3 regions of the Paenibacillus sp. BC26 genome follow, and region 1 is predicted to be linked to each of the others. Evidence: riboswitches for the same ligand, from Rfam matches in the RefSeq annotation. Region 1 holds a riboswitch; each other region holds the start of a gene.
What was found. A riboswitch is a leader RNA that binds a small molecule or an ion and turns the genes downstream of it on or off. The one in region 1 is predicted to bind cobalamin.
Positions count from the first base shown of each region.

Region 1 (3,280 bases):
AGCACCATCGAGAAAAAGAGGGAGAGGACCGGGATGACGGTACCGAAGAGGTAAATGAACTTATCCGAGGTCATGACTGCGTTGTAACACGTGAACCAGCTAATAACCGTTACAAACATCGCAGCCGCTGCGATGCCGTAGGCAATGGATTCCAGCGTCAAGGGATTGCCGCTGTGCAAATACGTTAGGATCGTAACTCCCTCATGATTGAATGCGGGATTAATGATGGCTGTTAGCAAAAGCATAGGCAGCATATAGAAGAGCTGAAAGCCGATCGCTTTCCGACCGCTCAGGTTAATCGAATAGGCGATTGCGAAGATCATCGATATCGCTAAGCAGACCGGATGCATGAACACCATAGCGAACAGGATCACTAGGACGAAATACAGGAAGTTGACGAAGGGGTGATAGCCGGAGAAGGCGTCTTTCATGATTTTCCGCCGTCGGTAGAAGCATAAGTGTCCCCTACATCTCGGCCCAAATCGCAGGTGTATACCCACTCGATTACATCGCCTTGTTTCAGTTGATACCGGCTTGCGCCGTAGTTCGGAAACCAGCCGTTCACCTTATACATCCACCCGGATAACTCCCCGCAGTCGAATTCGTACAAATTATTGATTCCCTCGATATACGCGGAGTTGTACATAGGCATATTCTCAAATTCCATCGGAATCTTGTTCTTCTTCATTTCACGCTGCAGCACGTTAAACACGGACTCGCCTTCATAGAAGGTCACTTTCTGCGACTTGAAAATGACGCCATCCTTAGGGACGAGCTCGACCTTCTCGGCATCCAATTGATCCATACGATCAAGGATTGTGGCACAGCTCACGGAGAGATACGCTGTCATGACCTTATTGGAGATTTCTGCCTTCTGCGGTTCGACGGGAGTCGGCTTTCCTTCCGGAACGGGTTCGGTCTGATAGGGATCCTTTCCGGCATCCGGCTTGGCTGGAGGCTTCGCGTCCGTTGAAGGAGGCTTCGTTGCTCCCTTCGGCGGCGTGGAAGGCTTGGTTTGTGCTGATGTGTTTGAGTTTGAGCCTGAGTTTGAGCCTGAGTCTGAGTTTGAATTTGAGTTTGAGTTTGAGTTTGAACCTGAGTCCGGCTTAGGCTTCACCGACTGATCAGGCTTAGGAGAGGCGATCACTCCATCATCAGGACTTGCCGGCTCCTGTGCTTGTTCGGCAGCCTCATCAGTTAGTGCCGGTGATTTATCCTCTGTAGAGCCCGGCTCCGACTGCTCGGTTGAAGGATCGGCCGTTGACTCCGACTCGGATTCAGCGGCAGGTGTTGGCGAAGTCGAAGCCGACTCTTCTCCCGCCGGATTCGTCATTTCCGTCGCCGTTTGTACGGTCGTCCGTTCACTCTTCTTCGTCGTCGAAGGACTGCTGCTATAGAAAGCAATAATGAGGACAACGACGACAATCGCCGCCGCAATAAATCTTGTTCCGTTTGGTTTCATGCACCTATGTCTCCTTCGTTGTTCAGAAAAACAAGAAAAACCCCTGATTCTTATCGAATCAAGGGCAGCCGGCGTCGTCAATTACACGAATAGACAACAAAAAAAGCACCGCCTCCATCATCCGTAGAGTCCGTGAAAATCCAATCAAGGCAGGTCTCCTGGCTATGCGTCAACGCTTCTCTATGCCTTCCCGGCTTATGGGCCAGTGGCGTCTTCTAGATCAGCTCTTCATTTACAGTGGCGGGACCGCGCCGGATTTGCACCGGACTTCCCTATTAAGCAGCGCTTATCGACTAAGCGTGCACCTTGATCGCGCTATTCAATTGCTATTCATACTATAGAAGAACAATGCTTTTGTCTATCCATTGCTGCAGTAATTGCAAAGCCTATCCTGAAGCAGCCGCCCTATTCTTCTGCGGTCAGCGCATGCAGCAGCGCCAAGGCATCCTCATGCTCCGGCTCCAGGACGAGCGCATCGCGCAAGTAAACCATTGCCGCTTCCTTGTCCCCCTGCTCGTAGCTGCATATCGCCAGACAGAATAAGACGGTCGGCACAGACTCGTCTTCGTCGGTTTCAATCGATAAGCTCAGGAATTCCTTCGCGTCATCGTAGAATTCCATCTCAAACAGCAGCAGCCCGGCATCGAGTGCCAAATCGTAACGCTGCTCCATCACATAGAAGGATGACCACATGATGTGAATGCCATTTTGAATATCCATTAATTCCTCTTCGCCCGCTTCAGGCAGCAGAGCCGAGATGCGTTTCGTGCTCTGGATAAAGAACTCCGCGTCGTACCCGCCAAGCCGCCAAAAGGCCAGGATTTGCTGCAGCCCCATCGTGCCGGAATGCTGGTCGACCCACTCCTTCAAACTGAAGAACTCGTCCGGCCCAAACCGGTCGACAAAGCGTCGAAAAGCAAGCCGCGTGTTGGCATACCGCATAGGCGATTCCAGCATGAGGATACAGCCGACATTAATCGCGTGATAATGATGCTCCTTCGTAAAGAGCGACAGTCCGCCTCGCTGCTCCAGCACATGCTGAATCGCATGATAGTTGGCCGTTAACGAGAAGCTGCCGTGATGGAAGAACTCCGGCGGGTCCGCAAGGTCCCAATGCTCCAGCCGGTGATCGCCTTTATCCGCCGTGATCAGCAGAAACCCTGCCTGTGACAGCCGATGAAGCCGATCCAAGCAGGTCAATCCGGCAACCGGAAACAGGATATAAGAATCATCCAGCTCCGTCACATACATGTCGATCAGGTCGTGATACGGATAGGTTTTCTCTGTGTATTCAGGTGCCGGGCGATTCACGTAATTCAGCTTCATTTGCTTCAATTTCTCTGAAGTCGTAAGCTCCTTGAGATTATCCGGAAATTCGACGCTGATGTCGCACTCATAAACCTTGCCGTCATGGACATAGATCAACTCTTGCGGAATCACATCGAAGAAATAATTCGCGACGATCAGCAGCGGCTGCTTCAAATCGCCCGGACGTATCGTAGTTTGCGCTACTGCCAGATGCACCTCAGTATCCTGTACCGCATCAAACCTTGCAAAGTCCAGCAGTCCCTCCCGAATGAACGGCTGCAAGGCGGGATGCTGCTGCCACGCCAATACGTTCTTAGAGGCCAGGTCGGTCATCACGTACCGGAAAGGCGGCAGCTCGATACCCGCGTAATCGCGCAGCTCGCACAATCGATGCAAGGTGTGAAATGCAAGTCGCCCTGCGCCTGCACCCAGTTCCATAATCGTAACCGGCTCGCTTAAATCCCCCATACCGGCCCGGTCTTGCAGAAATCCGAAAATCATCTCCGCGTA
Region 1 is NZ_FPAD01000005.1:116,824-120,103, reverse strand. Features, by position in the region: gene BM412_RS26705 (energy-coupling factor transporter transmembrane component T) at 1-431, opposite strand, end outside; gene BM412_RS26700 (DUF4430 domain-containing protein) at 428-1,462, opposite strand; cobalamin riboswitch at 1,593-1,786, opposite strand; gene BM412_RS26695 (SAM-dependent methyltransferase) at 1,868-3,280, opposite strand, start outside.

Region 2 (3,280 bases), on a different contig from region 1:
CTTTCCATAGCCACTCTGATTCTATGGCTGGTATGGCTTGCGCCGGGCGATTGGGGGAAGGCTTCGCTTCATGCTCTGGCTGTGCTCTTGGCCGCATGTCCATGCGCGCTTGGTTTGGCTGCGCCGATATCGCTCGTATTGGCTACCGGTAAGCTTGCCCGCCGCGGCATTGTGTTGAAGGAAGCCGGCGCATTGGAACGTCTGGCGCAATTGGATACAATCGTGCTGGATAAGACCGGCACGTTAACGGAAGGTAAGCCTGCGTTAACGGAAGTATCTGCATTGTCCGGCTCGCCAAGCGCACTGCTGCGGTTAGCTGCATCTGCCGAGGCAGATTCCCAGCATCCGTTTGCGGCAGCGATTAAGGCGGCAGCCAAGCGTGCAGGGCTGGTCATCCCGGCATCGACGGCTTATCATGCGTTTCCCGGCAAGGGGATCGAAGCTGTCGTTGAGAGTAAGCGAGTCGCAATCGGAAATGCCGGTTTTGCCGCTGAGCGGGACTGGAAGATGAATCGCGTGTTGCTGAGCTTCGTCAGTCGACGAGAAGAACTGGGAGAGACGGTCATCTATGCCGCGATAGACGGGGAGTGTGTCGGTGCGTTTGCTTTCACCGATCAAGTGAAACGATCGTCAACGGAGGCCGTGTCCGCAATGGCTGCCGAAGGGGTTCAAATCTTGCTTGCAACAGGCGATCATCCTTCATCGGCAACGAACGTAGCCCGAATCACGGGTATCGCGCAGGAGAATGTTCATGCGTCCATGCTGCCGGAGCATAAAGCTGAGCTCATACGCGAACTGCAAGCGAAAGGAAGAGTCATTGCCATGGCCGGTGACGGCTGGAATGACGCCCCGGCACTTGCGGCCGCAGATGTCGGGATCGCGATGGGCGGCGGTACGGAAGCGGCGCTTGATGCCGGACATATGACGTTGCTTCGTTCGCGGCTGACCGGTATTTATGAGGCTTTTCAAATCAGCAGACTGACAGTCAGGAATATTCGTCAAAATCTTGGTTTTGCGCTGCTGTATAACTCTATTGTGATCCCATTTGCGGCAGTTGGCGGCATAGAGCCGTGGATGGCCGGGACGGCTATGGCGCTCAGTTCCGTTTCAGTCGTATTTAATGCGCTGCGTTTAAACGGTCAAATGAACCGATTTCTACGGAAGTGAAGCCAAATGTAGACATCCTATATAGGTGATGGTATATTTACTCAAGCGCAATTTCATAGTTTACGAACAGGTGCTAAGTGTATGTGCTCGTTTCCATTCGTTGAAACACGCAAGCTTAGCTTAAAAGGGAAGACCGGTGCAATGCCGGCACGGACCCGCCACTGTAAGAAGCGTCGCCCCGGAATGGAAGAATGCTTGTCCATCGCCGTAGTCGACAATGCATCAACGATAAGTCACTGAACGATGGGATCGTTTGGGAAGACGTTGATGACGGATGCTTCGAGTCAGGATACCTGCCTGTTCCGTTTAAACGCTACCTACGAGGACTTAGGGAGGTGTTGGAGATGGGCAACTGTATATTGCCCGCTGATGTTCTACGGAACGTAAGCATTTCTGACGCTCGAAGTCGGAAATGCTTTTTTTTTGTTTCATTCGGCAATAGCCGGGTTTTCATTGGACGCAATTATAAAATAGGGAGAGTATGAATCACATGAAATCGAAATTAATGCCATTAACTAAAATTGTCTTAACCCTGACTATGGCTGCTTTGCTGATGTTAACGGCTGCTTGCGGTTCCGGCGGGAATAAGGCCAATCAAGCTGCTGAGAATGAGGGCAATACAGCTAATACATCCGAGCAAGCTGCTGCGAATGCGAATAACTCGGCACAACAACAACAACATTCCGTATATCCGCTGAAGTTGAAGGATGTAACAGGCACAGAGCTTACGTTCCAATCCGCGCCTGCGCGCATCGTTTCGCTGCTGCCCAGTGAGACGGAAATCGTCTATGCCGTAGAAGCAGGGGCATCTCTGGTTGCCGTTGACAATTACTCCAACTATCCGAAGGAAGCGGAGAGTCTGCCGAAGATCGGGGACATGGACGCGGATATTGAGAAAATCGTTTCGCTTAAACCGGACCTTGTGCTCGCCTCCTACACAATGGGAAGTGCCGTTGTCGATAAGCTTCGCTCGCTCCAAATTCCGGTGTTTGCGACAGATCCTAAGACCTATGACGCCGTCATGGAGAAGGTAAAGCAGATCGGTGAAATTTTGGATAAAAACGAGCAAGCGGCAGCGGTGACGGCTCATATGGAGCAAGTTAGGGAACAGGTTGTTAATGCCGTTAAAGATGCGCCGAAACGGAATGTATACCTGGAGTTCGCACCGGGCTGGACAGTCGGAAAAGGCGAGTTCCTGGATGAGCTCATTACACTCGCCGGAGGCGTTAACATTGCCAGTGAACAGGGTTGGTACGAAATTAATCCCGAGTCGGTCGTCAAATCGAATCCGGATCAGATCATATATGCTTCCATGACACTTGCTGAAGGTGAGAAAAATCCCATTCTAACGGGAATTGAAACAAGACCGGGCTGGGCAACAATTAACGCCATTAAGAATAAGCAAGTGTTTGAAGTGGACCAGGATCCGTTGACGCGTGTCGGACCGCGACTAGCCGATGGGCTGCTGGAGGTAGCGAAGAAGCTGCATCCGGACCTATTCAAGTAAGATGAGAAAAAGGCTATATGTTTATGGAGGAGCAGCGATGCTCCTTCTTGCTATATCTGTCGTCGTCAGTTTGTCTATTGGCTCGTCCAGATTGCCTCTTCTTCGCGTATGGGGAATATTAATTCATCAGCTGCCTTGGATGGAGGATCCGAGCGGTCTCTATGAGGCCAGCGATATCGCAATCGTGACTCAGCTGCGATTATCCAGAGTCGTCTTAGCTATGCTTGTCGGAGCTAGCCTGGCACTTGCCGGCTCCGGATTTCAAGGTGTACTTCGCAATCCGCTTGCCGATCCATTCACGCTTGGCGTTGCAACGGGCTGCTCGGTTGGCGCGGCTTTCATGATTGTATTCGGCTACCAATCGGTGATCGGCTTATGGACGGTTCCGCTCGTCGCCTTCACAACAGGAATCGTAACACTTTTTATTGTATTTGCACTCTCCCGTGCAAGAGGATCGATTAATGTCGAGACGTTAATCTTGTCCGGCGTTATCGTTCAAGCTTTTCTCGGCGCTTTCGTGACGTTCATGGTGTCGATGTCGCAAGGTGTAATTAACGAAGCTTTATTCTGGCTGATGGGGAGTCTAAGCGCACGCAGTTGGGAGCA
Region 2 is NZ_FPAD01000001.1:2,856,084-2,859,363, reverse strand. Features, by position in the region: gene BM412_RS12535 (heavy metal translocating P-type ATPase) at 1-1,167, shown strand, start outside; cobalamin riboswitch at 1,232-1,483, shown strand; gene BM412_RS12530 (ABC transporter substrate-binding protein) at 1,658-2,674, shown strand; gene BM412_RS12525 (FecCD family ABC transporter permease) at 2,676-3,280, shown strand, end outside.
Region 2: linked by a shared signal. The riboswitch ahead of BM412_RS12530 (ABC transporter substrate-binding protein) and the one ahead of BM412_RS26700 (DUF4430 domain-containing protein) in region 1 are both predicted to bind cobalamin.

Region 3 (3,280 bases), on a different contig from region 1:
AGGAGTATGGTACGTGCAGTAGGGAGCAAGAGGAGCTAAGCACCAGCTGCTTCGCCAGCCCGTTCAGCTCTTGCACGATTGCAAGCGTGTTTTTGTAGTTGTTTTTCCAAATATTCTTACCGTTTACGATACCGGCGAACAGTACTTTATCAGCCGGGAATCCATATTGGCGCACGAGCTCCAAGGATTGTTTTCCTTCAACAAAGTCGATTCCGATGCCATCGAATGGAAGGGTTTGAAGCGTTTGATAACAATCGCGTACGTCGCCGAAGTAGGTTTGAACAAGTACTTTGACATTGCCTTTGGCGGATAAAATTTGGGCATACAGCTTCGTGAACAGGGCAAGATCCTCTTGCGATAGATCTGTTACCAGCGCAGGCTCGTCCACTTGAACCCACTCAGCGCCAAGCTCGTTTAGCTTGTTCAATACGTCAGCATATGCTGCAGCCGTTTCTTGAACGAAATCCCCGGCTTGTTTGACGCCGGTATATTTAGCGAGCTTGAGCAGCGTGAAGGCACCGATCAACACCGGTTTCGTTGAGATATCAAGCTGTTTCGCTTCCAAGAACTCATCGAACAGCTTCGTGCCCGCCAATTGAATGCTGGTGGAATCGTCAACTACAGGAACCATGTAGTGGTAGTTGGTATTGAACCATTTTTTCATAGCCAGCGCTTTCACATCGCCTTCTGAACCTTGGTAACCTCTCGCCATAGCGAAATACGTTTCCAGCGGACTAAGACCGAGCGATTGATAACGTTCCGGAATGATATTGAACAAGCAAGCCGTATCAAGCAGGCCGTCGTAGAATGAAAAGTCGTTGGAAGGGATGAAGTCAATTCCGTTGTCTTGCTGTTTTTTCCAATGGTTCGCTCTAAGCTCAACGCCGGTCTGATGGAGTTCATAGATCGTAATGTCGCCTTTAAAATACTTCTCGGATGCGAATTTCAGCTCTCGCAATGATCCGACTCTAGGATAGCCAATAAGTGATGTTCTCAATGTCAATCTCTCCCTGCGCTGTGTGATGTGCTTATTATAGAGCTGGAAGTTTGCTATCGGAAAACACATAAATACTATGCCAGGGTATAGCTTTTTGCTATGGGTTTGAACCGCGAGTACCTAATTTCATAGACAAAAGCAATATTATTCTATAATATGAATAGCAATTGAATAGAACTAGTCAAGGTGCACGCTTAGTAGACAAGCGCTGCTTAATAGGGAAGACCGGTGAAAATCCGGCGCGGTCCCGCCACTGTAAATGAAGAGCTGATCTGGGAATTGCCACTGGCCGACAGGCTGGGAAGGTATAGAGAAGCGTTGACGCATAGCCAGGAGACCTGCCTTGATTTGATTTCACACACTCTACGGATGATGGAGGCGGTGCTTTTTTTGTTGTCTTTTCTAATAGCAGACGACGCCGGCAGCCCCTGATTGTTAGATGAATCGGGGGTTTTTTGTTATGTATGCCACAGATTGCTGTGGGAGGAAGGAATGATCGCGTGAGAGGCAGGTTAGGCAATCGAATACGCCCTGCATGTTTAATGTTATTAATTATCTTGATTTCTATGTTTTTGAATCCGAACTCAGCTAAGGCTGCTTCTACATCGGCATCCATTAAGGATGTGGATAGAGTTGTTGCGGATACGGCCGCTTTCATGCTGTCTACCGTAAAAGATCCGCAGGTTGGCTCTGTCGGCGGCGAGTGGGCCATTATCGGGCTTGCGCGGTCCGGCTACACCGTACCGCAGCGCTATTATGACGACTATTATAGTCATGTTGAGCAAGTCGTTACGGCAAACAGAGGTGTTCTTAGCGAGAAGAAGCATACCGAGTATTCACGCTTAATTCTGGCCCTAAGGGCAATCGGTGCGGACCCGGCCAATGTTGCCGGCTATAACTTGCTGATGCCTTTAGGCGATTATGACAAAACCGTTTGGCAAGGGATTAACGGTCCGATCTTTGCACTGCTTGCGCTGGATAGCGGCAATTACGAGATTCCTTTTAACAAATCTGCCGGTACACACGCCACCAGAGAAATGTATATCGATGACATTTTATCGCAGCAATTGAAGGATGGAGGTTTTGCGCTTTCCGGGATAGCGGCAGATCCCGACGTAACGGGCATGGCGATACAAGCTCTTGCCAAATATCAGAATCGAACAAGCGTAAAGGCTGCAATAGAGAAGGCGATTCAAACCCTATCTCGTCTCCAGGATGACGATGGCGGTTATGCAAGCCTAGGCGTAAAAAACGTCGAAAGCACCGTACAAGTGCTCATGGCGTTATGTGAACTTGGCATGCCATTAGACGACAGCCGCTTCGCCAAGAACGGGAAAACGATTCTCGATAATTTGCTGACTTACTATACCAAAGGACAGGGTTTCCGCCACAACGCAGATGGAAGCGGAGTAACAGGCATGTCGACGGAGCAGGCGCTGTATGGACTCGTCAATTACCAGCGAGCAGCAGCGGGGCGATCCAGCTTATACCGAATGAATGATGTCGCATCGCTGCTGTCCACCAACCATCAAGCTAATGTTGGATTGCCGAATAAGCATAAGGATGTTCAAGTTATGCCGGTCGTTGAGTCTGGAAAGACCTTCTCCGATATTCGTGAACATGCAAACAAGACTGCAATTGAAGCACTTGCAGCACGGGGGATTATCTCGGGGATTAACGCGACTACATTCGCGCCGAATCAATCCATGACAAGAGCTGAGTTTGCCGCCGTTATGACGAAAGGTCTGGGGCTTAAACCGAAAGCGACAAATGCCTTCAAGGATATTACTCCTGCAAGCTGGTATTCAGGTGCTGTAGGTACCGCTTATGCGTACGGTATCGTGAAAGGAACGTCGACTGCTGCATTTTCACCGAATCGCACAATATCGAAGCAAGAAGCAGCTGTAATGATTGCCAATGCGGCCAAGCTATGCGGAATGAATACGGCACTCGGCACCTTGGAGACGAGAGATATGTTAGCCCAATTCGGCGATTATACGAAGACGGCCGAGTGGGCGAGAGCTGCACTGGCATTCAACTACCGCGAGAACATCCTATCGCAGGATGTATGGAATATAGAACCAACGGCCGCAGTGAAACGCGCCGAAATTGCAGACATGCTGTACCGCATGCTTATCGCTGCGAAACTGTTATAGAACAGCGCTATTAAACTAAGAGAGAAGGCAGTACTATGCGTTCAAAGTTACTAAAATCATTTGCTCTTATCGTTTCATCCATGATGTTGCTCTTATCGATCACTGCAGGAATCGGTCCGGTGAAGAC
Region 3 is NZ_FPAD01000001.1:2,392,788-2,396,067, reverse strand. Features, by position in the region: gene metE (5-methyltetrahydropteroyltriglutamate--homocysteine S-methyltransferase) at 1-997, opposite strand, end outside; cobalamin riboswitch at 1,165-1,358, shown strand; gene BM412_RS10355 (S-layer homology domain-containing protein) at 1,540-3,153, shown strand; gene BM412_RS10350 (S-layer homology domain-containing protein) at 3,234-3,280, shown strand, end outside.
Region 3: linked by a shared signal. The riboswitch ahead of BM412_RS10355 (S-layer homology domain-containing protein) and the one ahead of BM412_RS26700 (DUF4430 domain-containing protein) in region 1 are both predicted to bind cobalamin.